One region of the Solibacillus sp. FSL W7-1324 genome, then DNA from elsewhere that is predicted to be linked to it. Evidence: riboswitches for the same ligand, from Rfam matches in the RefSeq annotation. Region 1 holds a riboswitch; the other holds the start of a gene.
The links. Region 1 has a riboswitch for preQ1 ahead of MKY71_RS02580 (QueT transporter family protein). Riboswitches for the same ligand answer to the same signal wherever they lie in the genome.
Positions count from the first base shown of each region.

Region 1 (16,251 bases):
ATCCGGCGGCAGGTCTTGTAACTTTCATGTTTGTACTGTTTTTATTTGCCGGTTTATTGTTGCCTTTATTAACAGACTTCGGTTTACTTGAATTTTTCGGGTCGATGATGGTAAAAATTATGCGTCCCCTATTCAAAATTCCAGGACGCTCTGCTATTGACTGCCTTGCTTCTTGGGTGGGCGATGGAACGATCGGCGTATTGCTTACAAGCAAGCAATATGAAGAAAAAAACTATACAGGCCGTGAAGCAGCAACAATCGCGACAACTTTCTCGGTCGTATCGATTACTTTCTGTTTAGTAGTAGTTGAAACAATCGGCATTGGTGATTACTTCATCGAATTTTATGCTTCTGTCATTATTTGCGGATTAATTTTAGCATTCATTATGCCTCGTATTTATCCTTTAAAACAAAAAGCAGATACGTTAATCGATGGCTCACAAGTGCCTGCAAACCGTGAAGATGTACAAGATGGCTATAATGTATTCTCTTTTGGATTGCACAATGCTTTATCAAAAGCCGATTCTAACCGTAACTTAGGTAAAATGATCAAAAACGGATTTATTAATGTACTGGAAATGTGGTTTGCGGTTACACCGATTATTATGGCATTCGCCACAATCGCTTTAGTGTTAGCCGAGTTTACTAGCTTCTTCCGTATATTAGGAATGCCATTTGAGCCAATTTTAGCGCTTCTGCAAATTCCTGAAGCCGGTGAAGCTGCACAAACGATGATTGTCGGTTTTGCGGACATGCTGTTACCTTCTGTTTTAGGTGCAGGCATTGAATCTGAAATGACACGTTTCTTCATCGCGACAGTATCGGTTACACAGTTAATTTACATGTCGGAAGTCGGCGGACTGATTTTAGGTACGAAGCTTCCATTAAAACTTTGGGATCTATTCATGATTTTCTTAATTCGTACAATCATTTCGATTCCAATTATCGCAGCAATTGCACATTTATTATTTTAATTAAACAATAAAGGGCTGCCGGGAAGTCAGGTTTTCTACTGACTATCCGGGCAGCCCTTTTTTTATTACTTCGTGCTCGTGAAGCCGCCGTCAATACGGATGACTTCCCCGTTAATATACTCTGCTTTTGAAGTTAGCAGGAATGTTACAAGCTCTGCTACTTCTTCTGGAGTACCTAAACGTTTTTGCGGGATTCCGCCTGTGGCATTTTCCTTCATTTGCGGGTTTGCTTCATAAAAGGCTTTTACCATTGGTGTTTCAGTTGGTCCCGGAGCGATTGCATTAACACGCAGACCGTCTTTGGCGTACTCCGCTACCATACTTCTTGTTAACCCGACAATCCCGTGTTTCGTTGCCGAATATGTAACAACGGAATCCTGTCCAATTACACCGGCACTTGAAGCCGTATTCACAATGGAACCGCCACCGTTTTTCAGCATTACATCAGCAACATAGCGTACACCATAAAGTGCCCCAAGCAAGTTGATGCCGACAATTTGTTCAATTTCCTCAATCGTAGTTTCTAAATAGTATTTACCGCTGCCGGAAATCCCTGCATTGTTAAAGAAGTAATCAATTGAACCGAAATGCTTCATTGTTTCATCAACATAGTTTTTTACTTCTTCCGCTTTTGATACATCCGCTTTAATAAAAATAGCGTCTACACCTTTTGCTTTAACTTGTTCAACTGTTTCGTTTCCGCCTTTTTCACTGACATCCACTACCGCAATATTAATACCTTCCTCAGCCATACGGATTGCTGTTGCTTGGCCTAACCCGCTGCCTCCACCTGTAATAATCGCTGTTTTAGCCATTGTTATTCCTCCTGATATATAAATTTGGACATTGCCAATAAGTTTTCCTATCTGCAAAATTGCCCTTTCACAATAATATAATTTCCCCTTTAATTTTCGGTTAAACCTTTAAAATGTGATTTACGACTTAGGTCTTAGTTCATACATCAGCTTTTCCTATTTTGTTCATGGATATGCACACCAACAAGATTTAGTTCTCGTTTCAGTTTGAAGGTAATCTTGTCTAAAACATTGCCTCATTTCTCTATTAAACCGCTTTCATTATGGCGTATTGATGAATTTTCATAATTTACAGAATTTTTACGCCATTACGACATAAATTTATGATAGAATAATATAATCTTTAATCAGATGACGGAGGTTACATGGAAATGGGAGTTACTCAACCGACTACGATTGCAGTTGAAAACGTATTAATCGCACATCATTTTTTAAAAGATGTTGTTGTACATACACCCCTGCAATTAAACGAATATTTATCCGAAAAGTATGGGGCAAAAATTTACTTTAAGCGTGAAGATTTGCAGCATGTTCGCTCATTTAAATTACGTGGTGCCTATTATAAAATAAAAAAAATCGAAACGGAAGCCCGTGCTTCAGGTGTCGTTTGTGCAAGTGCCGGCAACCATGCACAAGGTGTTGCATATGCGTGTGCAAAGCTGGAAATTAAAGCAACAATCTTTATGCCGAAGACTACACCGAAACAAAAGATCGATCAAGTACGAATGTTTGGCAGAAGCTTTGTGGAAATCGTGCTGGCTGGAGATACTTTTGACGACTCGGCAGAAAGCGCACTTACCTATTGTGAGCAGGAGAATCGCATCTTCATCCATCCATTCGATGATGCAGATGTAATGGCTGGCCAAGGAACAGTGGCTGTCGAAATTATGAATGACATCGAAGAACCGATCGATTATGTATTTGGCAGTATCGGCGGGGGCGGTTTAATGTCAGGTGTCTCTTCCTACATTAAAAACTTATCCCCTTCGAGTAAAGTTATCGGTGTAGAGCCTGCTGGTGCAGCCAGCATGAAATCTGCTTTCCAACATGGCGAAGTAGTTTCTTTGGATACGATCGATAAATTTGTTGACGGGGCTGCTGTTAAATGTGTTGGGCATGATACTTACGAAGTATGCCGTCACTATTTAGATGATATTATCGCCGTTCCGGAAGGCAAAGTATGTACGACTATTTTAGACCTTTATAATAAGCATGCGATCATAGCCGAGCCAGCTGGCGCATTGTCGGTTGCTGCACTCGACTTTTACGCAGAAGAGATTCGCGGTAAATCGGTTGTCATCATTATTTCTGGAGGAAATAATGATATTGGACGAATGCAGGAAATTAAGGAGCGTTCACTGATTTATGAAGGGCTTCTGCATTACTTCATCGTAAGTTTCCCGCAGCGTTCAGGAGCATTACGCCAATTTTTAACGGAAGTGCTTGGTCCGAATGATGATATTACAACGTTTGAATATACGAAGAAGAACAATAAAGAAAGTGGTCCGGCATTGGTCGGCATTGAACTTGCACATCGCGAAGATCATGAAGGATTAATTGAACGTATGCGCGCAAACGGTTTTGAATATAAGGAAGTAAATAACGACAGTACGCTGTTTGCGTTGCTAGTATAAATACTTTTATTGAAATATAAAAACTCGATTTTCTCTCAGAGAAAATCGAGTTTTTGCTTTATCTTTCTGAAACTTTTCATTTATCCTAATAACGCACGGTCTGAGTTCATTTTTTCGCCGCGGATTTGTTCGAACTCGTGCATTAAATCCGGAATCGTCAAGTCCTGTTTACGATCTTCACCGACTTCCAAAATGATTTGCCCTTTATCCATCATAATGAGGCGGTTCCCCAAATCGAGCGCCTGCTGCATATTATGCGTGACCATCAATGTCGTCAGCCGGCTTTCCTCGACAAGCTCTTTTGTCAGCTTTGTAATAAGTTCAGCCCGTGACGGATCAAGTGCTGCTGTATGTTCATCAAGCAGTAAAATCGCAGGCTTCGTAAATGTCGCCATTAATAAACTTAATGCCTGGCGTTCCCCTCCTGATAATAATCCAACTTTTGCCGATAAACGATTTTCCAAATTCAAATGCAGTTTTTCCAATGACGTTTTGAAAAACTCACGACGCTTTTTATCAACACCAAAGCGCAATGAACGCTTCGTATTACGGGAATAGGCAATCGCCAAGTTCTCTTCGATTGTCATTGTTGGTGCTGTACCTGCCATCGGATCTTGGAAAACACGGCCGATATGGACAGCACGCTTATATTCCGGCAGGCGGGTTAAATCATTGCCGTTAATTTCGACAGAGCCGAAATCTGGTGTTAACGCACCTGAAATCATATTCATCATTGTCGATTTCCCGGCACCATTACTGCCGATAATTGTAACGAAATCACCTGGTGCCAAATGCAAGTTAATATTGTCCAGCGCAATTTTCTCATCGGGTGTTCCTTCGTTAAATACTTTATTAATGCCATCTAATTTAAGCAAGGCTCTTCCCTCCCTGCTCAATATCTACTTTTGCCTGCTGTAACGCGAGACGCTCTTCCAAACGTTTTGCTTTTCTCTTTTTCTCTTTATATTTTCCTACGATTTGCGGGATTACCAGCGCTAAAATAACGATAACCGCCGTAATTAATTTCATATCCCCTGAGTCCAACCATTTTACGCGTAACGCCAATGCGTAAATCATTCGGTAAATTATTGCCCCGGCAATAACCGCAAATGTGACACGAACAATCGACTTCGTTCCGAAAATGGCTTCACCGATAATTACAGATGCCAGACCGACAACAATCATACCAATACCTAATCCGACATCGGCAAACTTTGTATACTGGGCAATTAATGCACCTGATAATGCCACCATACCGTTTGAAATTCCGAGTCCTAAAATAACTAATGAATCGGTATTCGCCGAAAAGCTGCGAATCATTCGTTTATTGTCGCCTGTTGCGCGGATTGCAAGACCGATTTCTGTTTTTAAGAACCAGTCTACTACTAGTTTAATAATTGTCGTCACAACAAGCATTAATATTAAAACACCCCAAGTTGTTGGAACAGAAGCTAAGCCCATTGACTTCAGTACGTTTGTAATCGCGGAATCAATGCCTAAATTCGACCAGAAAGAACCGAACGTCGAAAAAACTGTTTCTGAATTTAATAGTGGAATATTTGGTCGTGTTACACCGGTATCTGAGCTTAATCCCATAATTCGAAGATTAATCGAATAGAGAGCGATCATCATTAAAATCCCTGCAAGCAGCGGATTGATTTTCCCTTTCGTGTGTAAAATTCCTGTCATACATCCAGCAATAAATCCAGCAACTGTTGCGACCAATGTGGCAAGAATCGGGTTATAGCCAAGCACGATCATCATCGCTGCCGTACCTGCCCCCGTTACAAAGCTTCCATCAACCGTTAAATCCGGAAAATCCAGCACGCGGAATGTTAAGTAAACCCCAAGTGCCATAATTGCATAGATGATCCCTTGCTCCACTGACCCAAACATAGCTGTAAACATCTCGAATCATCTCCTGACTTTTTTAAAAGTTTTAAGCAAGTCAGCCTAAACATTTTATACCTGTTTAGGCTGACTTGCTTTTTTGTATAAATGTGAATTATTGTACTTCTGCTTCCCATTCAGGCTTAATTTCCAACCCTAAGTTTTCTGCAGTAGCTTTATTGATTACTAGTTTTAAGTTAGCCGGATATGCAGCCGGAACTTCTGAAGGTGCTTTGCCTTCCAATAAAATTTGTGCTGCCATTTGCCCTGCTTCATAGCCGATATCATAGTATTCGAAACCGTATGCAGCTAAACCGCCGCGCTCTACTGAATCAAGCTCACCGACAATAAGCGGTAATTTGTTTGCATCTGCTACTTCGATTACAGATTCTAGTGCCGATACGACAGTATTATCAGTAATAATATAGAATGCATCAACTTTTCCTACTAAAGATTCTGCTGCCTGACGAACTTCAGATGAAGCAGATACTGCCGCTTCAACAATTGTTACGCCTTCTTTTGCTGCAATTTCTTTTACTGCCGCGATTTGTGCCACTGAGTTTTGCTCACCCGCGTTATATACCATCCCTACATTTGTTGCCCCTAATTCTTTAAGGAAGGCAACTGTTTTCGGCATTGTTTCCGGATGTAAATCAATCGTACCTGTTACGTTAGCACCAGGTGTTGCCATTGACTCGATCAATTCCGCCCCTACTGCATCCGTTACCGATGTAAAGATAACCGGAATATCAGAAGTTGCACTTTTTGCCGCCTGTGCTGAAGGTGTTGAGTTCGCGAAAATCAGATCTACATTTTCCCCGACTAACTGCTGGGCGATCGTCATGTTCGCACTGTTATCGTTGTTTGCAGATTTGTCTACGTATTCTGCTTTAATCCCTGCATCTTCAATTGCTTTTTTAAATCCTTCTTTTGCTGCATCTAATGATGGATGCTCAACAATTTGTGTTGTTCCGATTTTAAACGTTTTATCGCTATCAGCTTTAGCTGTATCCACTGCTTCGCCATTGGACGTCTCATTCGAAGATGTCTCGCTCTCTTCCCCGCCACAAGCAGCTAATAATAAAAGAAGCCCGAATAACAAAAAGGACAGCTTCATTAAATTTTTTCTCATCTTATTTCCCCCTAATTACTTTATCGATTTAAAGCACCGAACTTCATTTGGATGAAGTGTTGAAATAATATTACCGCGTCATTTTTAGATAGTCAATAACATTTAGAATGTTCTGAATTTATTCTAGGTAATGTGCCTCATTTCGGAATTTTGACAATACTCTTTAAACCGCTAAGCGACGCGGTTTGTTGAACTTTTTACTCTTTATAATTTTTTTGACGTTTTATTGAAAAAAAAGTCCTATAAATCTTTACTTTTATTTTCAATATTGCTATGATTGCAGTTGCTTTGCGTGGTTCGTAACCATCCCACGTTAAAAAACTAGGAGGAATTTCATATGAAGGTAAAGTTTATTGCAGCGAGTGCCATTATTGCAGCATTATATATTGCTGTTACAATGCTTGTTGCGCCAATTAGCTTTGGGCAAGTACAGTTCCGTATTGCCGAAATTTTTAACCATTTAGTCGCATTCAACCCGCGCTATATGTTAGGTGTAGTTTTAGGTGTATTTATTTCCAATTTCCTGATGTCTTCAATCGGTCCCATCGATTTAGTATTTGGTGTTGGACATACGATTATTACACTGGGAATTTTCATATTCATTTGTAAGTTTGTGAAAAATATTTGGGCTCGCCTGATTATTAATACAACGTTATTTACGTTTACAATGTTTATCATTGCAGCACAGCTGAATATCGTGCTTGGCTTCCCGTTCTGGGAAACTTGGCTGTTTGTAGCATTTGGCGAATTTGTTGTATTGGCGGTTGGAGCACCGATTATGTACACTTTAAATAAACGATTGGATTTCAAAAAATTAATTTAATTTCGATTGTTTCACCAGCTGACTTTTTTATGTCGGCTGGTTTTTTATTTAAAAAACTTATTTTAGAATTGTTTGACATTTCATTTTTCAGTGTTAGAATAAAGCATAATTCAAATTGTTATTTACGGTAGCAGGTTGCGGGAGCGTGACCACCGTTTTCGTTTAGTTGAGCTTAGTTGAGTAAATTGTTGAATAAGAAGAGTAGCATTTATCGTTTTGTCCAGAGAGCGTATGGCTGGTGAAAATACGCCAAAAGGTAAATGTGAATGGGCCTTATGAAAGCTGCCGGCGTTAGTCGGCGGACGGTACCCTGCCGTTATCAGGTTTAAGTGGAAGCAAGTTTTTTTGATTTGCTTCAAACGAGGTGGCAACGCGGTGAAAATCGTCCTTTCGCAAAAGTTAATTCTTTTGCTGAGGGCGATTTTTTTTATTCAGCAAATCTTTAAATTAATTACAGGATTGCTAAATAATCTGAATCGTAAAGGCGTAGTTTATTTCAAAAAAGGAGTGTTTCAAATGGTAGTTCAGCAACATTTTCGTACATCAATGAAAAAAGTAAATGGGGATTTACTGACACCGATTTCTATTTTCCAGCGACTGCAAGGTGAACGGAAGTTTTTATTGGAAAGTTCCTCAAAATATGATGGTAATGGACGCTATTCGTTCATTGGTGTCAACCCGCGTAAAACATATATCGGGACTGAAGATCAGCTTTTGGATCATACACATCATTCCAATAAAGCCTACACATATGAAGGCGAGCTGATCCAACTATTAAAACAAGTGATGCCGCGCATTTCATCACATACGGAATATCCGTTTACAGGTGGCGGCATTGGCTATATTCACGCATTGCAGAAGCCGTTGCCTGAACTGCAGTTCCATGTTTACGATACACTCGTTATTTTTGATCATTTAACAGATGAAATTGCTGTTTTCCATACAAATATTGAAGCAGAGCAAGTGGCACCAAATATTGATCAACTGATTGAACAGCTGTTTACAACACAGACACCTGAACAGTCATCCTATACATTACAACATGTCGAAAAAGAGGAAAATGGAAGTTATCGTGCACAATTTACTGGCGAGGCCCTTTCCCTTTACCGGAAAATGCGCGTTGAACACGCTGCACCGTATATGTACTATGTCGAATTTGATGATTGCACAGTAATCGGCACATCAAAATCAAACTATATGCAAGTAAGGGACGGGAATATTTCCGTTACAAATGATGCCCCGTCAATCGAACGCTTTAGTACAGAAAACTCGGTGCAGCAGCTTGCCAATGTTACAACAGGTACGTTAAGCCCTACCCTTCATGCCATCGACGTCGTGAAAGGGCTATTGCCAGCACAAGGCTTGATCGGCTATATCGGCTTTAATGGCCAGGTCGATTTCACAACACCGGAACAAACGATAATAATTCAAGGTAATGTCGCACAGCTTCACTCGGAAACAGATGAAGAAGCGCCATTCCACTCTTTACTGAAAGGATGATGAACATGTCTTTACTTCCATATATTGAACAGATCGAGCGAAAAGAGCATTTAGTTTTTGAGGAAATGACGCAGGCGGCACAGCTTATTTTTAATGAGCAAACACCGAAAGAACAAATCGCCTCATTTTTAACGGCGATGAGTGCAAAAGGAGAAACGGCACATGAAGTTGCGGGCTTGGCTTCTGTTATGAAATCACATGCAGTTGCTGTCGAAGTACCCGAAGGCATTTATATCGATAACTGCGGCACAGGCGGCGATGGACTTCAAAGCTTCAATATAAGTACGACTTCTGCATTTGTATTGGCAGGTGGCGGTATTTCAGTAGCAAAGCATGGCAACCGGAAAGTATCGAGTGCTTCAGGAAGCTCGGATGTGTTGGAGGCACTTGGCATTACGCTGCTGCCAAATATCGAACAAACATCTGAATTGCTCAAACAGCATGGTATCGCCTTTTTACACGCTCCGAACATGCACCCGAAGTTAAAACGGATTGGTGAAGTTCGACAGGCAATCGGCAAGCCGACGATTTTCAATTTAGTCGGCCCCCTAACAAACCCTGTTCCGTTAAAAACGCAGTTTGTCGGCATTAACCGACCTAACTTCACGACCGATTATGCGGAAGTGCTCCATATGCTGGGACGAGAACGTGCAATCGTCGTATCTGGTGCCCAAGGAATGGATGAAGCTTCGCTGGATGGTGAAAACACTTTTGTACTGCTAGACCGCGGGGACATGATTCCATTTAAACTGCGTGCTGAAGATGTCGGTTTAGCCGCACAGCCCCTTTCTGCAATTCGCGGCGGTTCTCCTGCAGAAAATGCAGTTATCATGCGTGACTTACTAAAAGGAAAACAAAGCGTGTATTTCGATACGGTTCTTTTAAATGCCGGCATTGGCTTCTTTGCATACGGGCTTGCCGAGACGATGAAAGAAGGAATCGAGATGGCGAAGGACAGCATAATGTCAGGACGCGCTTATGAAAAATTAGAAAATATCGTTGCTTATAGCCAAAAAAAGACGCAGGAGGAACCCGTAAAATGACGATTTTAGACCGTATTATTGACCAAAAAAAGACTGAGCTGCCACAATTGCTTTCGACAAAGCCTGTGTTTTTAACAATAGATAAGGTCCGCCCTTCCCTATACGAAACACTGATATCAGCCAATTCATTGCAAGTAATTTCGGAAATGAAACGTGCTTCCCCTTCTAAAGGTGATATTGCGACAGAAGTCGACCCTGTTGAGCAAGCGTTACAATACGAAGAAGCAGGTGCTGCCTGTATTTCCGTCTTGACAGAGCGCGCATTTTTCAAAGGTAGCTATGCAGATTTAAATGCCGTTGCCAATGCTGTGGACATACCGGTTTTATGTAAAGATTTCATCATTCATGAAGTGCAGATCGACTATGCGAAAGCGGCCGGCGCATCGGTTATCCTGTTGATTGTCGCAGCATTAACGGATGACCAGCTGAAATCCCTTTACGCCTATGCGACAGAACAACAGCTGGAAGTGCTCGTTGAAGTACATGATGCCGATGAATTAAAGCGTGCCCTTGCTATTGGGGCAAATATTATCGGAGTGAATAACCGGAATTTGAAAACATTCGATGTTTCGTTGTCAGCAACACTTGAAATTGCGCAGCTTCTTCCCCCTTCACCGATAGCATTTATTAGTGAAAGCGGCATTTTAGGTCCGGAAGATGCACAGTTTGTGGCGAATGCTGGCGCAAAAGGAGTATTAGTCGGCGAAGCATTAATGCGCAGCGGAGACGTCAAAAATTCACTTAAAGCACTACAAATCGACATAACAGCAAAGGTTGGCGAAAATCGATGACAAAAGTAAAAATTTGCGGATTAAAAGAAATTGAACATGTGGAAACAGCGGTCAAAGCAGGTGCCGATTTTATCGGATTTATGTTTGCGCCCAGTAAACGACGCATTACGGTAGAGGAAGCAGTGGAACTGGCAAAGGCAATTCCGAGTACGGTCAAAAAAGTCGGGGTTTTTGTCAATGAGGAACCAGCCACTATTCGTCAAATTGCAAAAGAAGTCGGACTCGATTATATCCAGTATCACGGAGATGAAACGCCTGATCAGATTCAGGAAATCGGGTTGCCGGCAATTAAAGCATTTTCGATTCGTAGCGAAGACGATGTGACACGTGCGGCAACATATGATGTGGACTATTATTTGTTCGATGCGCCTGGAACTGACTTCCGTGGAGGAAGCGGAAAGTCTTTTGACTGGATGCTGCTTGATAAAGTGAAAATCCCGCTTGAAAAGGTCATTTTGGCAGGTGGACTAAATGAAGAAAATGTTGGATTGGCGATTATGCTTGTCGAGCCATTTGCGGTAGATGTTTCAAGTGGTGTAGAAGTGGATGGTCGAAAAAGTTCAGCAGCGATTACGAATTTTATTGAAACAGCAAAAGGAGAGTTGATTTTATGACGACAGTAAAAGGACGTTTCGGGCGATTCGGCGGGCAATTTGTACCCGAGACATTGATGACTTCACTTGAGGAATTGGAGCTTGCATATGAGGAAGCAAAAAAGGACCCCTCTTTCCAGGAAGAACTTGATTATTATTTAAAGCAATATGTCGGACGTGAAACTCCCCTCTATTTTGCGGAGCGTTTAACGAAAAAAGTCGGCGGCGCGAAAATCTATTTAAAGCGTGAAGATTTAAACCATACTGGCGCACATAAAATAAATAATGCGATTGGCCAGGCACTTTTGGCAAAACGTATGGGGAAGAAAAAAATTGTTGCTGAAACTGGTGCAGGTCAGCACGGTGTCGCAACGGCAACTGCGTGTGCCTTGCTTGATATGGAATGTATCGTTTATATGGGGGCAGAAGATGTACGCCGCCAGCAACTGAACGTTTTCCGTATGGAGCTGCTTGGAACAAAAGTTGTTGCAGTAGAAAAAGGTTCCGCTACATTAAAGGATGCAGTTAATGAAGCGTTGCGTCACTGGGTTACTCATATAGAAGATACGCATTATATTTTAGGATCGGCACTTGGACCACACCCCTTCCCTACTATTGTCCGTGATTTCCAGCGTGTCATCGGGGATGAAACACGCGCCCAAATTTTACAGCAGGAAGGACGACTACCGGATACAGTTATCGCTTGTATCGGTGGCGGCAGTAATGCAATCGGAATGTTCTACCCGTTTGTGGAAGATCAGGATGTAGCATTGTATGGAGTGGAAGCTGCAGGTTCAGGTGTCAATACCGACAAACACGCGGCAGCAATTCATGTTGGAAAAACAGGTGTCCTTCACGGTGCGTTCATGTATTTATTGCAGGATGACAACGGTTTTGTTCAAGAAGCGCATTCAATTTCAGCGGGACTAGATTATCCGGGAGTAGGACCGGAACACTGCCATTTACATGAAACAGGTCGTGCATCCTACCCTTCTGTTACAGATGAACAGGCACTTGAAGGTGTGAAGCTGTTATGTGAAACGGAAGGAATTTTACCGGCATTGGAAAGCGCTCATGCCGTTTACTATGCAAGTCAATTTGCCAAGAACCGACCTGCCGATGAAATTGTTGTTGTTTGCTTATCAGGACGTGGGGACAAAGATGTTCACACATTAATGGATAAACTTGGAGGTGGCGTGAAATGACATTGCAAAAACAGCTTGAAAACGTATTAGCTGCAGGGGATAAAACATTTGTTCCTTATATTATGGCAGGCGATGGCGGGCTTGAAACATTAAAACCAACTATTTTAAAGCTTCAGCAAATCGGGGTTTCCGCAATTGAAGTCGGCATTCCATTTACAGATCCTGTAGCTGATGGACCAACTATTGAACAAGCCGGTGAACGCGCACTTGCACACGGTGTGACATTGAAGAAGGTACTGGATGAACTCCAAAGCTTTGCACAGGAAATCCAAATTCCGCTCGTTGTCATGACGTATTTAAACCCAATTTTAGCTTATGGAATTGAAGCATTTGCAGAGGATGCAAAACGTGGTGGTGTCAAAGGACTGATTGTACCGGATATGCCTTTTGAAGAAAGTGCTTTGTTGCATGATGCATTAAAGAAAAACGGCATTGCACTTGTCCAGCTCGTATCATTAATGAGCCCTCCTGAACGAATTAAAAAATTAGCCGCTGCAAGTGAAGGCTTCGTTTATGCCGTTACGGTAAACGGCATTACCGGTGAACGCGCAAGCTTTGCCACAGAACTTGCCGGTCACTTTGCAAACTTGAAAGCAGCGAGCAATATTCCGGTGTTGGCAGGTTTCGGTATTTCTACGACTGAACATGTAAAAAGCTTCGGTGACATTGCGGATGGCGTAATTGTCGGCAGTAAAATTGTTACGGCACTCGTTGAGCAAGACTGGGCAACAATCGAAGCGCTTGTACAGGCAACGAAGAAATCAGCCGTGATTTAACCACCGCTTATTAAGAGGATGTAAACTATTGATGGAATTGGAGGACCCCCTTCTCTTCCCTTTGTATCCTACTTTCTTCTATATATTATGTTTCCTTTATATGGTATCCTTTGATTAAATCTATTTAGTGGAGGTTAAAGATGAGTGTAAAGGATTTTTTTGCCGGTTTGTTTTTTATTGGACTAGCGGGATATTTTACTTACGCATTAGTCGATAATATGCCGAACCTTTTTATTGAAAGTACAACCGTTTGGCAATATTTCGTTGCTTTCTTTCGTGTTGCGCTAATCATTTTCCTCTTCAACCTTGGCCTGACGATGATTAAACGCTTTTTCAATGGCAATACAGTCAAAAACGGGAACGCTCGGTAAGATGCGTTCCCGTTTTTATTTTTCGTTCACTCTTCTTTATTTAATGTTCCGCTAAATGCATTTCCAAAATCCTCATCTTTAATTGTAACATTGGCTTCTTTCAACAAACGCGCTTCTACTGTTTCCCACTCCGTATTCGCAACTATCTGCTCTTTCAATGTCTTTTTGATGTCTTCTTTTTGTTCTTCCAGAGAAGCATAGTCTTTCACTTCACGTTTATCTATCATCTGAATAATTTCAAAGCCTAAAGTACTTTCCACCGGCTCTGATACTTTTCCAGTTTCTAACGCATACGCTGCATCTGCAAATGTTGGTTCCATATCAGCAATGGACAGCCAGCCTAGTTCGCCTCCATTTTCAGCTGTTTCACTGTCCTGTGAGCTTTCTTTCGCAACCGATTCAAAATCGCTGCCTTCCGAAATCTGTTCATACAATTGCTGGGCCTCTTCTTCCGTCTCAACTAAAATATGGCGTGTATGAAGCTCATATTTTCCCTGCTCATAATAGGTCTCGATTTCTTCTTCTGTTACTTCAACATCCTCCATCGCTTTTTGCTGGAGCAATTGAAAACGTATTGTATCTTTGAATGTTTCTTCTGTATAGCCATTCGTCGCCAAAGCCGATTCAAAGCTGTCTCCGTACATTTCTTTATACGTTTCGAGCTGTTCCTCTATTTCTTTGTCCGACACTTCATACTGATCTGTTAAAATTTTATCAATTACAACTTGTTCCAAAAGAGTTGTTCCGGCTATTTCTTTCATTTGCTCATAAAATCCCGATTTCGTAATATCCCCGTAAGCCGTTGTTGCGACAATCTCATTATCTGTATTACCACATGCCGCCAACAAAAGTGAAGCCGTCAATGTGATACCGATTATAGTTTTTTTCATTATTACACTCCCTGTTTTTATGCTGTGAAGTTGCCGTCATAGCTTAACATTACTGCTGACGATACACCTTCTAATTTTGATAATGTTGATACGAATGCAGCATCATTCCCTTTTAGGCGTACTTCATATGTTACTTCCATTTGTTCATCATTCATTACCGATTTAGATTTTAATAAATAACGTTTTGAAGCTTCTTTCAACAATCTTTCAATTATTGTATTTGTTTCTTCATGCTCAAAACGTACTACAACTAAGTACGGGTTTTCGATCACAATTTTATTTTGGAAAACAATAATGACTACTCCAATAATGACTGAACCAATTACCGCTAAAGGAATAAATCCTGCACCACATAAAATTCCGACTACTACTGACCAGAACAGGAATATTAAATCCATTGGGTCTTTAATTGGTGTACGGAAACGAACGATCGATAATGCACCGACCATACCAAGTGATAATAGAACGTTTTGACTGATTCCCATAATGACAAGTGCTGTCGCCATAGCCATAATCATCAGTGAAATATTAAACGAATGAGAGTACACAACGCCGTTAAATGTTTTTTTATAGATGAAGTAAATAAATACACCTAATAAAAAGGCACTTGCCAGTCCGATCAATGCGTCGATCAAAGAAAAATTGGACGTCTTTTCCAGGAAACTCGATTTGAAAATATCATTAAAATTGGTAATATTCGTTGCTGCTAATAATGTAAACACTTAAAATTCCTCCTGTTTTTTAGCCGAACATGCGGCTTAACTGATATTTTGAATACGCTTCATGACGTGTATGAATGCCCTGCAGCAGTATTTTAATGACTGTCGGCAAGTACTCGTCATACTTCACTTCCAAAATGACTTCATTTTGATCTATTACATCGACCATTGGTAAGTTTTTGTCGAACATATCGGTATTGCGCAAGCTTGTCTGTACTTTGCAATCGAATGTTATACGCACATTACCATGCTCATACAAGTAAGCTTCACGTTCATAGTCGACAACGGTCATCGGTTTCAGGTGATATAGTTTGATGTCTTTATACAAATCTTGAATTAATGATCGCTCATCCTCTTTCATCCATTCGAAATCATTTACACGCAATCGTTCAAATTCTTTTTTTGTCAGCGGACATTTAGATTTATATGTCTGGTTATTGCGCTTCGACTTGCGCTCAAGATGAATAACCGCATCGCTTTTGTTATAGATGCGCACCCGGTATTTATCCCGGTTTAAAAAGCCTTCCTTCTTTTCGTTCATTACCTTATTGTCGAAGTTGTCGAAATAACAGGAACGGATGAGATAACGCCCATTTGTATTTGCATGCGGATCCAGCTTCATCATATGACGCAGCTTCATTTTTAAAATTTGGTAGTCGATATATGTAATCCCGAATTTCATTTCACTGCGGCCATTTGGATTATAGGATGTTTGTTTTGGCACCGTCCTCACCCCTTTTTATATTTTCTTCTGCTTAGGATTACAACAGTACTGATTGCGATAATGACTGCTGCAAAGGAAGCTGCCAATATGATGATTGTCTGTTTTGAATTGCCTGTTGCCGCGTCTTTTGTATATTGCTGTCCTGGCATGCCGTTCATTTGGGGCATGTTTTCAAAGTTCGGCATTTCGCCGTTCATTTCCGGCATGTTCTCGAAGTCCGGCATCTCTCCGTTCATTTCCGGTGGTCCGCCTTGTGCTCCATTTTCTCCGTTCGCGGGTAGCTGTCCATTTCTTTGTGGGCGATTACCGCGCTCTTGGTTGGCATTCCCTTGCCCGTTGTCTCCGAACTCCGGTGGGGCTTGCCCGTTCAT
Region 1 covers NZ_JBBOYH010000001.1:513,118-529,368, reverse strand. The annotation lists gene MKY71_RS02610 (YjiH family protein) at 1-974, shown strand, start outside; gene MKY71_RS02605 (SDR family NAD(P)-dependent oxidoreductase) at 1,040-1,789, opposite strand; gene ilvA (threonine ammonia-lyase IlvA) at 2,155-3,423, shown strand; gene MKY71_RS02595 (ABC transporter ATP-binding protein) at 3,504-4,298, opposite strand; gene MKY71_RS02590 (ABC transporter permease) at 4,291-5,331, opposite strand; gene MKY71_RS02585 (ABC transporter substrate-binding protein) at 5,429-6,445, opposite strand; PreQ1 riboswitch class I at 6,732-6,776, shown strand; gene MKY71_RS02580 (QueT transporter family protein) at 6,783-7,268, shown strand; T-box leader at 7,448-7,661, shown strand; gene MKY71_RS02575 (metal ABC transporter ATP-binding protein) at 7,785-8,768, shown strand; gene trpD (anthranilate phosphoribosyltransferase) at 8,774-9,811, shown strand; gene trpC (indole-3-glycerol phosphate synthase TrpC) at 9,808-10,602, shown strand; gene MKY71_RS02560 (phosphoribosylanthranilate isomerase) at 10,599-11,216, shown strand; gene trpB (tryptophan synthase subunit beta) at 11,213-12,400, shown strand; gene trpA (tryptophan synthase subunit alpha) at 12,397-13,176, shown strand; gene MKY71_RS02545 (sulfate permease) at 13,317-13,547, shown strand; gene MKY71_RS02540 (peptidylprolyl isomerase) at 13,574-14,437, opposite strand; gene MKY71_RS02535 (DUF4956 domain-containing protein) at 14,455-15,159, opposite strand; gene MKY71_RS02530 (polyphosphate polymerase domain-containing protein) at 15,179-15,880, opposite strand; gene MKY71_RS02525 (CotH kinase family protein) at 15,886-16,251, opposite strand, start outside.

Region 2 (16,251 bases), 1.4 Mb from region 1:
AGCCGTAAAAGCGATCAAAATGATTATCGGTATGAATATAAGGCGTTAATAATTGCTTTGTCATTGCTTCACTTAAAAGTTCAAACTTCATTAAAGCTTGCCAGAAACGATGCATGTCCTCCACCGTAACAAAAGCACCGCCGTCCGCACCGCCTTTAACTGGTACAGAATAAATATTGGATTTCCATTTGCCGTTTTCCTCATCAATATAGCCGAGTGCCGTATTTGAAGGCAGTGCATCCAGTTCAAAGTATCCTGATTGCTCCATACCCGCACGCTTGAAAATATTTTCCGTTACATACTCGTCAAAGCCATGACCGCTCAATTGTTCAACGACAAGACCTAGCAGTATATAGCCTGCATTATTGTAGTGGAAGCGCTCGCCCACTTTCAGCTTCATTGCTTCATCCTGGAATAAAGGTAAAAAATCACGGCCGTTCCGCATTAAATACATTGGCTGATTCACCCATAATTCTGCAAAATCATCCATAACTTCTTCGTCAAAGTAATCTGGGATCCCCGCTGAATGGGTTAACAAATGGTGAATAGTGATATCCTTATCAAAAAGCGGAAGAGGAATATCTAAAATATCGGATAACTTCGATTCAAATGAAAGCTGCCCCTTTTCTACAAGCTGGCAAACCGCTACGGCTGTAAAGATTTTGCACCCGGAGGCGATCCCGAATCGTGTTAAGTCGTTATTTAAAATACGATGGGTACGATTCGCAAAACCGTTACTAGAATGGTATAACAGATCATTTCTGCATTTCACTAATACATTGCCTGAAAAGTCAATTTCATTCATCACTGCTATCATTTTTTCTTTTAACATATTCATTTTCATCTTACTTCCCTTCATTTTTGAATGATTTCAGATAAAAACTGGTTAACGAAATTTCCCTAATGATATTTTCGGGCTAACAAAACTTGGCAATTTCATTTTAGCATAGCCTCAATAAAAAAGGACCGCGAAATAATAGTCTATCGATTATCGTGTTAGTTTACATAAAATGCTTATTGTACGCAAAAAAAGCAGGCATATGAAATACACCTGCTTACAAACTTAATAATTTGGCATTAAGTTTCGGTTAATCGTAACATTTACAATGGAACCGATGTGGCCAACATTTACAGTGACACCTAACCAAACATTGTTTACACATTCATTTTCGCTAAAACATTCTCGTTCAGTGACGGTCTTTTCAAAATCAACAGAAATATAACCGTTTTCACCAGTCGCTTTAGCACGGAACACATTCGTCCCGGGATCTCTTGTTACAATGGCGATTTGGTCCGCATCTTTTGTTTGAATTATATGTTTTCCGATATCAAAATTCTCTTTGAGTTTAAATACCGTTTCCCGTTGTTCTTTTAACGTCCGAATATCATAATAAATGCTGGATTTGTTTGGTTTCGCTTCAATTCCATAGCGCACGACTTTTCCCCCGGTAAATCGCACTGTCGCAATATATTGACCCGAATTATCAATGACAATACAGCCCCCATTCGTACCGCATTGTTCAAACGCTACATTATCGGAAAGCTTCTCACCTTCCATTGTTTCAAGCGAAATGTTCTGAACAGTATCATTTAAAGGCTCATTCATTGAATTTTCGTAAAACCATAAAGTCGCAACGGTAGGCAATGAATCTTCGGTTTGTTCCAGCGCTAGCTCCAATTTCCCATTTTCCTTTTTCATATGGACATAATATTTTTTATATACTTCACTACCATCTTTAACTCCTGAAATAACAAGTGTACTTGTCCCCTCTTTTAAAGGAATAAGCTGAATCTGATCACCAGATGTCGGCAAATTTTTCCCTTTTACTAATAATCCTTCATAGAAATGTGAATCGATGGCATCCGCTTCTATTCTACTAATCTGGTCAAAAACAAGCTCGCTTGCCTCCAGTGTAACCATCTTTGGTTTTGCCTCTTCCGTTGCTTTCAACATTTTGGCTGCCTGACCTCTTGTAATAAAAGCATTGGGGCTGAATGTATCTGGTGTCGTACCTGACGTGATGCCCAGCTTGTAAATAATAAAAATATTTAAACCATGCGAAGTGTAGTTAACGTCTTTGAATGGTATTTCATTACTATTGTAATCATAGCGAGGTAAATCAAACGCTTTGACAAGAATCGAAGCCATCTGTCCACGCTTAATCGGATCATTCGGACCGTAACGCCCATCTCCATAGCCATTAATAATTCCTTGTTCAGCTAAAGCGGCAATAGCCTTATAATAACCGTTTGCTGTCGATACATCTTTAAATTTCGGGTCTTTCACATTGGCTGTGTCCAATTTAACCATTTTCGCAATAATTGCCGCTGCTTGTCCCCGTGTTATAGAGTTGCCCGGTTTAAATGTACCATCCGGGTAGCCTCCCAAAATATTGCGCTCGGCCAATTCATATACTGCTTCGGCAAAATACTTTGAAGCCGGTACATCTGAAAATTGCTTCGAGCTTGCAGCTGATGCTTCCGTTAAAGGTAAGCTACATGCAAATATAAGTGCGCCAAATGCTGCCAATATTCTTTTTTTCATTGATTAGTTCCCTTTCTTTTTAAGTTGGATTTCTTTATACTAGAAAACCTTTTTCGTCTTATATTATTTTACATTATTATCTTTATTTAGCCAGATTAATAATGAATAACTAAACTTTATATGTACTAACTCATTAAAATTAGAGTAAAAGTTAAAAATTAATTTACAGGAAAATAAACGAAAATTCAGACCATTTAATGATTCTTATTTAATGAATACATGGTAACTTAAACTTATTACAGATTGAGAGAAGGAAAATTTATGAATATTGAACATATAACGATGTACGCTTCTAACTTTGAAGCAACAAAACAATTTTATATAGCCAAACTAGAATTCCCTCTACATTCAGAAGAGTCGGATCGCTTTACAATACTTGTGGGAGGTACAGCAGTTACGTTCACCAAGGCCCCATTGAACGAAAATCCATTTTATCATTTTGCTTTTGATATCCCTTCAAATCAGTTTGAAGAAGCAAAAGCATGGACAAAAGGAAAAGTTACATTGTCAAAAGAACAAGATGAAGATGAAGTTTACTTTAAAGCTATTGACGCGAAATCCATCTATTTTGAGGATCCTGCAGGAAATATAGTCGAATTTATTTGCCGCTTTTCAGATGCGGAACTAAGTACAGTACCTTTTAACGCTTCCTCGCTTCAAAAAGTGTCGGAGATGAGTATTGTGGTGAAGGATAAATTAAAATCAGCATCAGCGTTTCACGAGGTTTCAATTTTTGAACGGGACCATAAAGAAATTTCGGCTGAAGGGTTAACATTTATGGGCGCAAGGGAAGATGCATCCTATCTTTTGTTTGTTAATGAAGGCCGCACATGGTTCTTCTCAAATAAGAAGGCTGAAGTTTTCCCGTTAGAGGTTTTATTAACGGATGGAGGATTACTGAAAATAGACGAGAAACTGGAATTGGTGAGTTCGAATCGGGATTAAATCTCTTCTTAATCCAACGAGCTTGGGTCTACAAGCTCGTTTGAGCAATATGTATTATACTTTGTATCGCTAAATCGATATCCTTATCTTCGTTAATTACAAACAAATAGTCGGCCTCATTTTCTGACGGATCTACTATTTCTTCTTTTAAAGATTCCAGATTTTGCTTAATAAGCAATTCTTCAAAATTTGTAATTGGACCTCTAAATATAGCTGTACTTCTTGCACTATGTTTGATTCTGGAATGGAGTACCTCATCTGATAGATTAAAGTGAACCAATATCCGGACAAAGGCTGTAGGTGGGTATACTTCCTGTAGTAAATATTCTCGACCATTAATACTCCGATTAGAGTTGCAAATAATAAAATGATAATCTGTATGTGCTTTGGCATAATCGACAATTAATTTAGAGAGCGCATGTTTAAGGATATTGGGTCCTTCATCCCTTTGCAGCTTCTTATAAATTGTATTAAGAAATTCAGCGTGGTTGTCCTGGTCAATCACAATCGAATTGCTTAATTGTTTTTCTAAAGCATAAGCAAATGTAGTTTTTCCGGAATGAGTTTTGCCCACTGTCATTATTACTAATCTTTTCATAGCTAAAATTCCTTTCAATATTATCTCCCTCGACACTTGCATAAAATCCCAATAATTTTTATAGAAAAAAGCATTACCCCTAATCAAGGTAATGCCCCTTATTTCAAATCAAATGTTATCATTATTCTTTTGATGCATCAGCTAAATTAACTGATCAATTTTTTCATTTTTTTCCTGATCCAATTTTTGTTTCATATCCATAAACTTAATCGCTTTTACAATAAAATAAATTACAAAAATAATAATTACTAAGTTAAATAGCATCGGTAACAATCCGATTAACGCAAACAAGCCAATACCACTGCTATCATACATCATTTCCATCACCATCACTCCATCCCAATATGCTCTATTAATATACCATTAAATGGATTTGACTGTGCTAATTTTTCTGCAGTTCAATAAAAAATACGTTATTTTGTCTAGCTATTTTATAGATTTCACTTTTATCTTCATAGAGGAAATGGTTGTTTAATGGGATCCGTATTGAGTTACCGTCATTTGCCTTAAAGTTATATTCTTCATATCTACCGGTATCATCTTGGTAGTACTCAAGCGCCACTTCTTTAATTTCAGTCCATTCTAACGATTTTCCATCAAATAAATTATGCGATACAATTTTTTCTTTGCCTATATATGTATAGCTCAAAACCGATAAATAAAAAACAAAAATACCGCCTGCCACAAACACAGCTAACAGGCTATAAGTGAATTTATTTTGCTTAATAAGCGGGATAATAAATCCGGCAAATAATAATAAACTTGCAGCTAGAACTAGATCGAAATTCAAACGATGTGGAAAAAGGACAATAACTGATGGATCATATAGAAATGTTTGAACATAGAAAACTGGAAAGATGAGCCTGATAAAAGGCAAGCTGATAAGTACTAATCCCGCAAGTGCCAATAAAATCAAACGAGGTGAGTATTTAATTGAAATGGTAATACCCCCTTAATAAAAATCATATAAGGTTATATTACCAAAACATTTCTTCGATACTCTTTTATATGCCTAAAAGAATAATTGATCGATTACCATTAATTAATCGAACCGTTTGGATCATAATTGTGTAAATCCTCTTTCGTTATTCCTTCGAATGCCTTATCAATAATTTGATATTCGAACTGCAGGACTCTTTCATGTGCAAAGTAAACATATTCAATATGAGGTTCATTTGTAAAGGTTACAACTACATAAAACTTAGGCAACTTAAATCCATAAACACCTTCCACCGATGCAATTTCACCTTCATCATATTCCATTTCATTCACAAGATAATCTGTAACTCTATTAGCATAAATGTGTTCATTCGCTTTAATATAAATAAACCGAGCGAGTATGATACCTAGCACAAATATAAGAAATAATAAAACAATTTTAAATTTTTTCGGCATATTTATACCTCCACGACATTTATACGAATGCTTCTTTAATTGAAAAATGCTAAATAAATTACAATGGCGATAATGATTATAAGAAAAAGGATTCCTGTCCCTTTCCACCCTAAATCCCCGATTAAATCTTGAAGGCCCCCTCCGTGCATTGCTGCCGGGTTTCTCTTTAATTCTTGCTGTCTTAATCGTTCTCTTCTTGCTTCTGGAGTTTCTTGTTCTTTATTCATTTTTAATTCCTCCTGCTACACCAAATAAAATTAGTAATCTTTCCCGCAAGTAGTACATCGATTGTCTGCATCATTTTCGCCATACATCCGAAGTTCCTTTTCTACGTTACAAACAACGCATTTTTCAAATCGTATTTGAGGCAATGTCCCCGCTTCTGCTAATGGTACCCATTGCTCTTCATACAAATTTTTAGTCATCCCATAGTCGATTAAAACCAGATTTCCCTTTTCATTTATTCCGTAATTTCCGCTATCTTTAAAATCAAAACCGTCGAGTTCTTTATCAATAATCTGGATTGCGGTTTTTAAATCTTTCGTTATTCTGGGGTCTTTCTCCAAATCGATATCGTATGAGCAATGATTGTTTAATGGGACTTGCTCAAAAAAAGGCTGAACGACATAGTTCTCACTCAAAAAAAGAATGGGTGCAATATGTTTTTCCAGCCCCTGCATTTTCAAGGACTTGTACATTTCAAATTCATTTTTACTTTGGGCATACCCGATTGGATGTAAAAAAGTCTTTATGACAATGTCTTCACAACGATAAACTTTTCTCGTTGAGCCGATTCCGATCATTTCAGCTTGTTTAAGCAATTCTTCTATATTCTCTGCTACTTTGGAAATATTCATTTCTCCATCTCCATATTCTCTATGTGATTAGTTCCCGCTAAAAATTAAGCGCTAATCCATTATAAAGAATAGCGCTTGAAACTATAGCGAGTTGTTGTTCTTTAATAAAAATCTTCAAATTGTACTTTCCTAATCTACCATTGAAATACTAGGTGATTGGCAGCCATAGGAGTAGGCCAGGCAACTAAAACCAGCCTTTTCAAGAATCGGTTTACTCATTGGACTGGCATCAACTGTCAGGAAAAAATATCCCTTCTCATAAGCTTTTTGTGCACGAACGGCCAACAGTTTTGAATAATAACCATTGCCACGGTATTGCGGAAGCGTCGACCCTCCCCATAAGCTGGCAAAGGACGAATTATTCTCCAAGTACATCCAAGCAGCACTTACAAGCTGATCATCTTCATAAACTCCGTAAATATATAGTGAGTCCGGACTATTCTGCTTATCTCTCCAAAGTCTTTCGCCAAGCTCTGTATAGGATTCTTTCCAAATAGCCTCTTCCAGTGCAATAAGGTCTTGAATACCTTGTTCATCTGTTATTTCCTTAACGATTTGCAAATCAAAATTTGTAAGAAATGGATGACTTTCCGATAATTTCACGACCATGAGTGCTTCTGGATCATCAATTGTAAAACCTTCCTGCTTTAGAATTTCAGTCAAATTATCCGGTTTATCATAGCTGAACACTTTCCATTCAAAACGCTGGTTTAGGCTACCAAAATAACTACGCTCATTTCGAATCACTTCCCTTGCAGAATTTTCATCTACATTAGAAGCTAATATAAATCCACTTTCATTAAATTTTGAAATGTGCCGAACAATATAGTCGGTTTCTTCTCTAATAAAACCTGGTGTTACAACATCTTGTCGCATTTCTTTATGAAATAGTGCAATCCATTCGTTTTTGTCCATAGCCAAGTTCCTTCCAATACTAAATTACAAATAATTGAAACACTTATAGATATAGTAAACTAATTATACATGTTTTTAATTAATCTTCATCAATTTCTTCGGCAATGTTATTGATTCTTTCCAACATTGGCGGATGAGTATAGCGGAACCATTTCACAAGCGCCGGCGGATTCACTTCACTAAGACCGGCTTTCGTCAGCTGTTGAAAAGATGAAATCGCTGCTTCAGGATTTTCCACAAGCTCTATCGCAAATTCATCTGCACGGTTTTCCTGATAACGTGAAATCGCATTGGACAATGGGCTAGAGAAGAATAGTAAAAAGGATGAGATTATTAAAAACAGCGGCAATGAATTCAAATTGCCCATTTCTTTAATTTTCAGGATCGATCCGTAACGTTGAATTATCCTAGGCATGATTTTTGCGATCAGCCAAAGTCCAATGAGCGTCATCAATAAATAGACCGCGATATTAATATAAATATCCTTCAGCAAATAATGCCCCATCTCGTGTGCCATGATAAACAGAATTTCATCATGTGTTAACCGGTTTAACGCCGTGTCCCACAGCACAATCCGTGAATTATCGCCGATTCCAGTCACATAGGCATTTAAAGCATTCGTCTTCTCCGACATATTCACTTCAAACACATGGTCAGATGGGATATCTGCCTCCTCTGCCAAAGATAGAATTTTACTCTCAAGCTCCTTATCGGTTAACGGAGAAAAATCATTATAGATCGGATCGATAACGACGGGTTGAATAAACATCAGGAAGATTGAAAACGGTACTGTTAAAGCCCATGCATAGAGCCACCATTTTTTAGGACTTTTTCTAATTAGCCAGTAAAGAACCGCTATGATGATGACCGACATTCCAAAATCCAGCCAAAAATCGATGATATTTTCCCGCATCCATGAAGAAAAAATTTGTGTACTGATTCCATAGCTTTTACTAAGCGTATAACGGTAATAATCAAGTGGAAATTGGAGGATGAACAACAGCAAAGACAGGAAAAACAGATACATTGCTGTTCTGAATACGGACCAACTGAATTGTTCAGCACTCCATTTCTCGAACAGACGTGATATTCCCGTAATTAAAATAACGAAGTAAAGCAGCCATTCCAAAGGCGTCGTAATAAAGAACAGGAAATTCCTTGTCTTTGATAATTCTTCACTCAACAGCAGCTCCTGTGTTGTAAGAAAAGTGCTTGGGTCAGCTGCTGTTCCTTGAAGAGCGGCTGGAATTCCACTATTTTGTCCAAGGAAAAAATACAGATACATTGCCACTACATACAGACCAAATCCAATGACAGCCATTAAACCCCATTTTTTTGTCATTCCTTTTACACCTCAATTCATTCGTTACCATATCCTATTATTGAAATGCGGAAATCATTTCTCCCAAGTTGATCAATCTCAATTTTTGATGGTTCTATCCATCTTGGAATCTTCATAAATTGACTCAATCTAAAATCGAAGAAACAAGGAGCGTTTAACCATGTTGTTTGCTGTTCATTATTTGGAAAATAATACGCCTGTTCTAAGTCAGTGTTTAGAACGTATTCCTGATGTAGATGAGGATTTAAAAATAAAAGGTCGTAAAGGAAAAGTTGTAAATGTCGTGCAAATCGAAGAAAGTAAATACCACGTCCATGTCGTTCTAGAAAAAGTAATTAAAAAGCAAGATCTATTAAAAGACGATAAAAAGAAAAGACGTTGACCTAAGGAGAATTTGCCGAAAATAAAAGTAAAAATATAACAATTCCCTATATACCTCTCCCTCTGTGAATGCTATACTAACTGGTAAGAACATTTTGTTTCTTATCCCGGTCTTGTAGCTCAGTTGGGAGAGCACCACCTCGACAAGGTGGGGGTCGCTGGTTCGAGACCAGTCGGGACCATTATTTTAGTAAGCTCACAAATGTTGTTATATCAATGTTTGCGGGCTTTTTCTTTTTGGAAACTTTTTGCCTTACATTTTATTTTGTTAGCATATAACAAAATAGCTTAAAGAACATGAATAATTCGTGTTCTTTAAGCTTTTTCAAAACCTTATTTACTTCTCGAACGGTTCAGCTTAACGAATGTAAGTGCGGTAAAAATACTTAAGCATATTATTACATTGATCAGGCGGACATTTTAGAGAGACGCTTTTCTTTATACACTAAACCTTGCGCTAAAAAAGCCGCGCCTATCATTTGCATGACTATTTTCACAATCACTTGACCCACTATAGCTGCAGGTACGGCTACCCAAGGGATAAAGCCTGCACCCATTGGACTTAAGCCGACAACGACAAAAATAACTGAGTCTAACAAGCCGCCTACAATTCCACTATAAAACACACGCCACGCCATCGGTAATTTTAAACGTGTATAAATTTCTGTATCTGTCGTTTCAGCTACTAAAAATGACAAGGCGGAAGCTGCGACGATGACTAATGTATCTCCTAATGAATAGGACACCGCCGCTGATAAGACTAACGCCAGGAAAATAAAGAGGTATGTCTTTTTGCGGCCATATTTATTTTGAACAAGGTCTCGGAAAATAAATGTCGCCCCAATAAAGAAGGAGCCCATCGGTACAAGAAACATCCCGAATTCAAGTGGCATGAATCTCGCGGTTACGACATTTGCTGTAACAATTGATACTAAATAAAGTAAAACTCTTATCATAAAATCCCCCTATTTTAACGATTGTTCATAAGCTTCCATTCCTTGCAGACGAAGCTTACATGCCGGGCACTCCCCGCATCCATCCGCAATGATTCCGTTATAGCATGTCAATGTTTTTTGACGTACAAAGTCAAACGCACCTAGCTGATCTGCTAAAGCCCATGTCTCGGCTTTATTAATCCACATGAGTGGCGTATGAATAACAAATGATGTGTCCATCGATAAATTTAATGTGACATTTAAGGATTTCACAAAGGCATCGCGACAATCCGGATAGCCACTAAAATCGGTTTCACATACACCTGTCACAATATGCTTTGCGCCAATTTGGCTTGCTAAAATTCCTGCGAAAGATAAAAAAACTAAATTACGGCCCGGCACAAACGTAGAGGGAAGCTCACCTGCCACGCCTTCTTGTATTTCGATATCGTCACGCGTCAAAGCATTCGGTGCTAACTGATTTAAGAGCGACATATTTAAAATATGATGGCGTACGTTCAACTCCTGTGCAATCTGTTTCGCACACTCAATCTCGAGTGCATGCCGTTGTCCATAATCAAAAGTAACGACTTCAACCTCTTTAAAGTTTTTTAAAGCCCAAAACAAACATGTTGTACTATCTTGCCCGCCACTAAATACAACAACGGCTTTCTCTTGTTTCATTCATTTTCTCCTCTTTCTTAAACCAAAAACAGCACTAAGAGGCAGTACTGGTTGATCTTAGTTTTTTATAGAGGGTTGTTAATAACCGCTCTTTGCAAGCAAAGTATTGAGAAAAAAATTATCGATTATCAATTTTTTCAGGATATAAATCATGATTCATTAAACGATAGTTTGCTATTTCTTCATATTTCGTACCTGGACGACCGTAGTTGCACCATGGATCGATTGAAATACCTCCACGTGGCGTAAACTTGCCCCATACTTCAATATAGCGGGGATCAAGAAGTTTGATTAAATCATTCATAATAATATTTACACAATCTTCGTGGAAATCACCGTGGTTGCGGAAACTAAATAAATACAACTTCAGGGACTTACTCTCCACAATTTTTTTATCGGGAATATATGAAATATACATCGTTGCAAAATCCGGTTGCTGCGTAATCGGACAAAGACTTGTAAACTCCGGGCAGTTAAACTTCACAAAATAATCACGGTCTACATGTAAATTGTCTACAGACTCTAATACTTCTGGTGCATAAGCAAATGTGTACTTTACATTTTGATTTCCTAATAATGTTAAATCCTCTAATCCTTCTGTTTGGTGACGACCAGACATAAAAAAACCTCCCTCTATAAATGTTGATGTATCAATGGCTCACGCCATTTTAGAGTGTCAAAAAAATATTCTCCCGACACGTACATCTATCTTTATTTTGTAATTATTGATTTTTTTAACAATATATCTGAAAGCTTCGCTAAAAGATGAACCATTAATTGGTAATGTTCCTCCTGATCCTGTGCTGTATATTGATGCACTTTTGGATCTCTGCGTAGCTTATGATGACGGACCCTCCCATGTCTCTAGGCGTCTGATTGCGCGTACATTCCTTCGTTCGGTCTATTCATAAGGCAGAGGCTGGCGATGCTCCTTTAGGGACTCGTTTAATTAATCACGGTCGGATGGGGTAAATAATGCCGGCTTCTCCGTGTCATCCTCTTGGTTAAACTTTTGATGAAGTACGCTTAAGCAGCTGTTTGGAGACTGGCAAAATCGTTCATCATTTGTTGTTCATTAAACATGGTTTTCTTTTTACATAAGGCATGTAAAATCTTCAGTAACTTCCCACATAACACGACGATGGACTGCTTTTTTCGAAGCGGATTGACTGTACGTGTTGTGTAGTATTCATGTAATTGTTTGAATGCTGGATTATGCAAGATTAAAGGCATCATGACTCGGAAGAGGAGGGCGCGAAGTTTTCTTCTACCTCGTTTAGAAATCCGTTTTTGTCCTTTTTGCTGACCGGAAGAGTTTTCACGCAATGTGAGTCCCGCTAGTTTAATTAATTGGCGTGGATGTGTATATTGCGTTAAAGAACCAATCTCTGATAGTAAATCGACAATCGTGACATCCCCGATTCCAGGTACCGATGCTAAATAGTCATAATCCGTCATTTGTTTGGCTAACTCTGCGAGTTGACTTGTTAAGTCGTCTAGTTGTGCTTGCATCAATTTGTGCTGGGAAAGAAGCGTGGCGATTTCGAATTTGGCCATCACTATACCTTCTGTCAGTCCGATTGAGCTTTCTGCTACCTCGACTAATTGTTTTGCCTTTGGTAGCTGTGGGCTTTTCAGACCGTCTACCTGGCGATATAAAAATAGTAACTCTTCTGGTGATTTGCCTACAATATCTGTTGGTAATGGTGTTTTTTCAAGTACCGCATACGCCATTTTCCCAAAGCTTTTAAACACTTGTGTGAATTCAGGAAAAAAGCGATCCAGCCAACGAATCATGCGATTTTGTAGGGCATTTAAGTCTTCTTGAATCTTTGAACGTAATGTCGCACCATTTCGTAACTCCGCTTCGATACCTTCGAGATGTCGTGGATAGCTGAAGCGACCATCTCGCATGAGGCGAGCAATGACAAGTGCGTCTTTTTGGTCATTTTTCGTTTGAAGATTGTCGTCCAATTCCTTGGAACGATTGACGTGCATTGGATTGACCATCACGAATGGTATTCCGTAGCTTGTCAGAAACGCCGCCAAGTTCATCCAGTAGTGTCCTGTTGGCTCAAAACCAACGAGGATTTCCTGTTTTTCATGAGTGGTTTTTAGAGCGAGTAAGCGCTCATAAAAGCCTTCAAATCCAATGCGTGACTGTGTAATAGGAAATGATTTTTGGAGCACTCGGCCTCGATCATCAATAGCGCAAGCAAAATGTTTGTGCTTCGCAATATCGATACCGATTACTAGTGTATTTTCAGAAACTTGATTAATTTTTTCATTCGTATTAAAATTCATTGTTGTAAGTCCTCTCTGTGGATGTGCGAGTCAATTTTCCGGTTGACACTCAAGCATCATACAGGAGGGCTTTTTTGTTTTCAAGTCCCCGAAAATCCTTCTAACAGGAATGCTCCTTAAGTTAATACCGGAGTATTCCAAGGAGGGTGAACTATAACATCTCTAATCAAACTACTGGAGGCATAAAAAAAGCCACATCCAATATGGACATGGCGTAATATACATGTATCCATAGTTTTTTATAGAGGGTATCAGCTATGAACCTCTCCTGAACAACTCAGGTATTTCAATAATTTACATTGTAGTATATATAGTTCTTACTGTAAATCAATATTTTCAAAATTATGCTTTTCTCCACATCCCAGGATGCCTATCAGTAGGATTCATCTTAAAGAGAGATACAAGTTTGCTCTTAATCCATTACAAGACCGCCATCAACGACTAAATTCTGCCCAGTGATGGCACTTCCCCAAGGAGATGCAAAGAATAATGCCACTTCCGCTAATTCTTTTGGTGTTGTCACTCTTTGTAAAGGGGTTGTGGTTTCAATCAATTGAAATACTTCTGCTGTTGTCACTTTACTCGCATCCGTTTGTTTTAAAAGTCCGCCAGACATCATATTGACAGTAACGCCATACGCCCCTAACTCTTTCGCCATGTTACGTGTAAATCCGAGCAATGCTGCTTTAGCGGTTGTATATTCATGATAAGCTACTACCGGATTCTGAAATAAGTTTGTCCCAATATTGATAATACGACCAAATTCCAGTTCTTTCATATCCTCAATGCATGCTTGAATACTATTTAAAGCACCCTTAATCGTTCCTTCAAATTGCTTATTGTAATCGGTCCATTGAAGCCCAAACACATTTTTTTGTGTGAGTGGATTAAATTCAAAATCAATTAATGCATTATTAACAATAGTAGTTATCGGTGTATGAAAATACTCTTTTGCCTTTTTAACCATTTGCTGCACTTCTTGTTGATTGCGGATATCTGCTTGTAAAGCGATAACTTGAGAACCCAAACTTTGTGCTAAATGTTGCGCTTTTTCCTCACTCTTATAATAATTCAGTACGACATTAGCTCCCTCTTTGACAAATGCTTTTACGAGTTCTTCTCCAACACCTCTACTTGCGCCTGTAACTAAAACGGTTTGTTCATGTAATTTCATCATCATTTCCCCCTACTTATTTTTTGTTAGTTGTTTGAATAACCAGACCATTTTCAAACTTCCCATAAAACTCTATCCATTTTCCTCCTCGCTGGATTTAGATGGACGTATGTGCAAAAAACGTCTCTATTAATATAGAGACGCCAAAAAAGTGTATACTACACCTATAATTGCTCCCTACGTCAGTATTAACTGTCAGGTTCTAAGGGTCAGGTTTTAACCTTCTCAACACGAATGTGTCCCCCTGCAATTAAAGTATTTGCAAAAGAAAAGCTCCACGTAAAATACGCGGAGCCATAGTAAGTACAGAAAAAACTATTATGTACTTTGCTCCCTACGTCCGTATTAACGGTCAGGTTCTAAGGGTCAGGTTTTAACCTTCTCAACACAGCTGTGTCCCCCTGCAAATGCATTTAATTAGTTTGATTCTATCAAAATGGGTTCAATAAAACAAGTAATCATAAGTTAAACTAGAAATAGCCTACAGTATAGATATTTAATATTACACATTTACCCCAATCTTTATCACGCCCAATAAACGAAATTCTCATTAATTTAATCAGCATCTGTTTGCGTTGCTTTTTCCTATTTAAAAAAGCAATAGAGAAATGATAACGGACGAGTTCAAAACTAAACATGTGAATATTGTATTGCACTTCTGGTGGTCTATAAAAGATAACTATATCTCTCTTAAATTTATATTCTCTTAATTTTCTTTAACTGTGATTCTCTTATTATCTCTCTTTTCCCGTGGGTAATTTCGTTATAAGTATAATAAGTATGGGACTGCATATTACCTTCTTTTGGAATTGGTAAATGGTTCAAATTCTTTTCGATTTTTAGAATATAAAACTTATAATCTTCCTTTTCACCAAATCCAAAAGTATATTTCCGTTCATTTATATAACCTCGAAGTCGCTCTTTAATATCAGTGTTTAAAAAGCTGATCTGCTCATATATATTTTGTTCTTCAGGCTTTAAAACTAGCTCATTTTCAATACTGTATAATGTATCCATAACACCACCGACTTTTCTGAACGTCATATATTGTGCTTCCTTATATGTCCTCGGATGAGGATGGGCGTGTATTAGATACTTTTTAATCAAATCCATTGTTTGTGCAGCTGGTAAGGATATAACTTCTTTCATTGATTTACCCCCTTCATTAATGCAAAAAATTGATGAGCATATGCTAATAGGTCTTTCTTTATACCTTTAAAATCTTGCTGTAAATTTAGAGATACGACATAAATTGGATTACCTTTAATGTGATAAATATGATTTGGTTGATTTAATGCGGTAGTTTTCGCATAAAGTATCATACCTGCTACCGTTTCATCTGGATCATTTTTCCAATTATTTACATACGTAAATATTTGATAAAGATTACCAGATTTTTGTTTTGCAACCCCACCTTTAAACCTTGCTACCATATTCTCAGAATAAAATTTAGTATCCACTATCAAAGTCATTTTATCTTTCTTAAGTACAAGATCAGTTTGCATAATCGGTAAAGCATCTGTGAATTCATCATCAACATTCCAATGAATTTGGGGGTGAGATACATTATATTTCGTTTCACGTTTGAAAAATTCATAGATGAACTTTTCATATAAAGTTGATAGTCTTTGTTCATCTTGAACCTCTTTCATTAGTTGAGATGTAGAACTTTCATCAAATAATAATTGCTCATATAGATATCTACATACATCTACAATAAACTGGTAGCGAATATCTTGGCGGTTATATCTCACGTTTTTCCATAGCTTCAAATCTAACTCTACATCTGATACCTCTGTAAAATACGGCAGCAAACCGTAAAACAATCTACGCATTTTTCGACTTATTTTATTTGAACGAGATAGGTAAACGAGTGTCGCTTTAATAATTTGATTCAACAATATATTTTCTGAGAATTCATCATAAACCACTGAGATTTTCTTATTTACCAATGTATTTTTCTTTATCGTGGAATTGATATCAATTTTCCCCTTAATAACATTGGAAGTCTCTTCAATGCTTATATAATCTTTACTTAATCCTCCGCGAATCAAAACAGGTATACCAATCATTAAAATTTCTGCGTATAGCTCTTTGATGTCCTCAAACTTTTCTGTCCCGATTTGTTTATACTCAGAAAGACTTAACGTTTGATATGCATAGGAAAGCATATAGT
Region 2 covers NZ_JBBOYH010000001.1:1,959,077-1,975,327, forward strand. The annotation lists gene MKY71_RS09495 (serine hydrolase domain-containing protein) at 1-844, opposite strand, end outside; gene MKY71_RS09500 (S-layer homology domain-containing protein) at 1,064-2,545, opposite strand; gene MKY71_RS09505 (VOC family protein) at 2,807-3,490, shown strand; gene MKY71_RS09510 (AAA family ATPase) at 3,519-4,088, opposite strand; gene MKY71_RS09515 (hypothetical protein) at 4,230-4,412, opposite strand; gene MKY71_RS09520 (hypothetical protein) at 4,471-5,004, opposite strand; gene MKY71_RS09525 (DUF3139 domain-containing protein) at 5,127-5,483, opposite strand; gene MKY71_RS09530 (DUF6366 family protein) at 5,519-5,710, opposite strand; gene MKY71_RS09535 (protein kinase) at 5,741-6,340, opposite strand; gene MKY71_RS09540 (GNAT family N-acetyltransferase) at 6,470-7,255, opposite strand; gene MKY71_RS09545 (M48 family metallopeptidase) at 7,335-8,597, opposite strand; gene MKY71_RS09550 (hypothetical protein) at 8,758-8,979, shown strand; tRNA gene MKY71_RS09555 (tRNA-Val) at 9,088-9,160, shown strand; gene MKY71_RS09560 (VUT family protein) at 9,386-9,931, opposite strand; gene queC (7-cyano-7-deazaguanine synthase QueC) at 9,944-10,597, opposite strand; gene queF (preQ(1) synthase) at 10,716-11,216, opposite strand; gene MKY71_RS09575 (IS110 family transposase) at 11,624-12,901, opposite strand; PreQ1 riboswitch class I at 13,127-13,173, opposite strand; gene MKY71_RS09580 (3-oxoacyl-ACP reductase) at 13,314-14,075, opposite strand; TPP riboswitch at 14,233-14,331, opposite strand; TPP riboswitch at 14,390-14,488, opposite strand; gene MKY71_RS09585 (hypothetical protein) at 14,772-15,224, opposite strand; gene MKY71_RS09590 (5-methylcytosine restriction system specificity protein McrC) at 15,221-16,251, opposite strand, start outside.
Region 2: another riboswitch for preQ1. It lies ahead of MKY71_RS09575 (IS110 family transposase); the one in region 1 lies ahead of MKY71_RS02580 (QueT transporter family protein).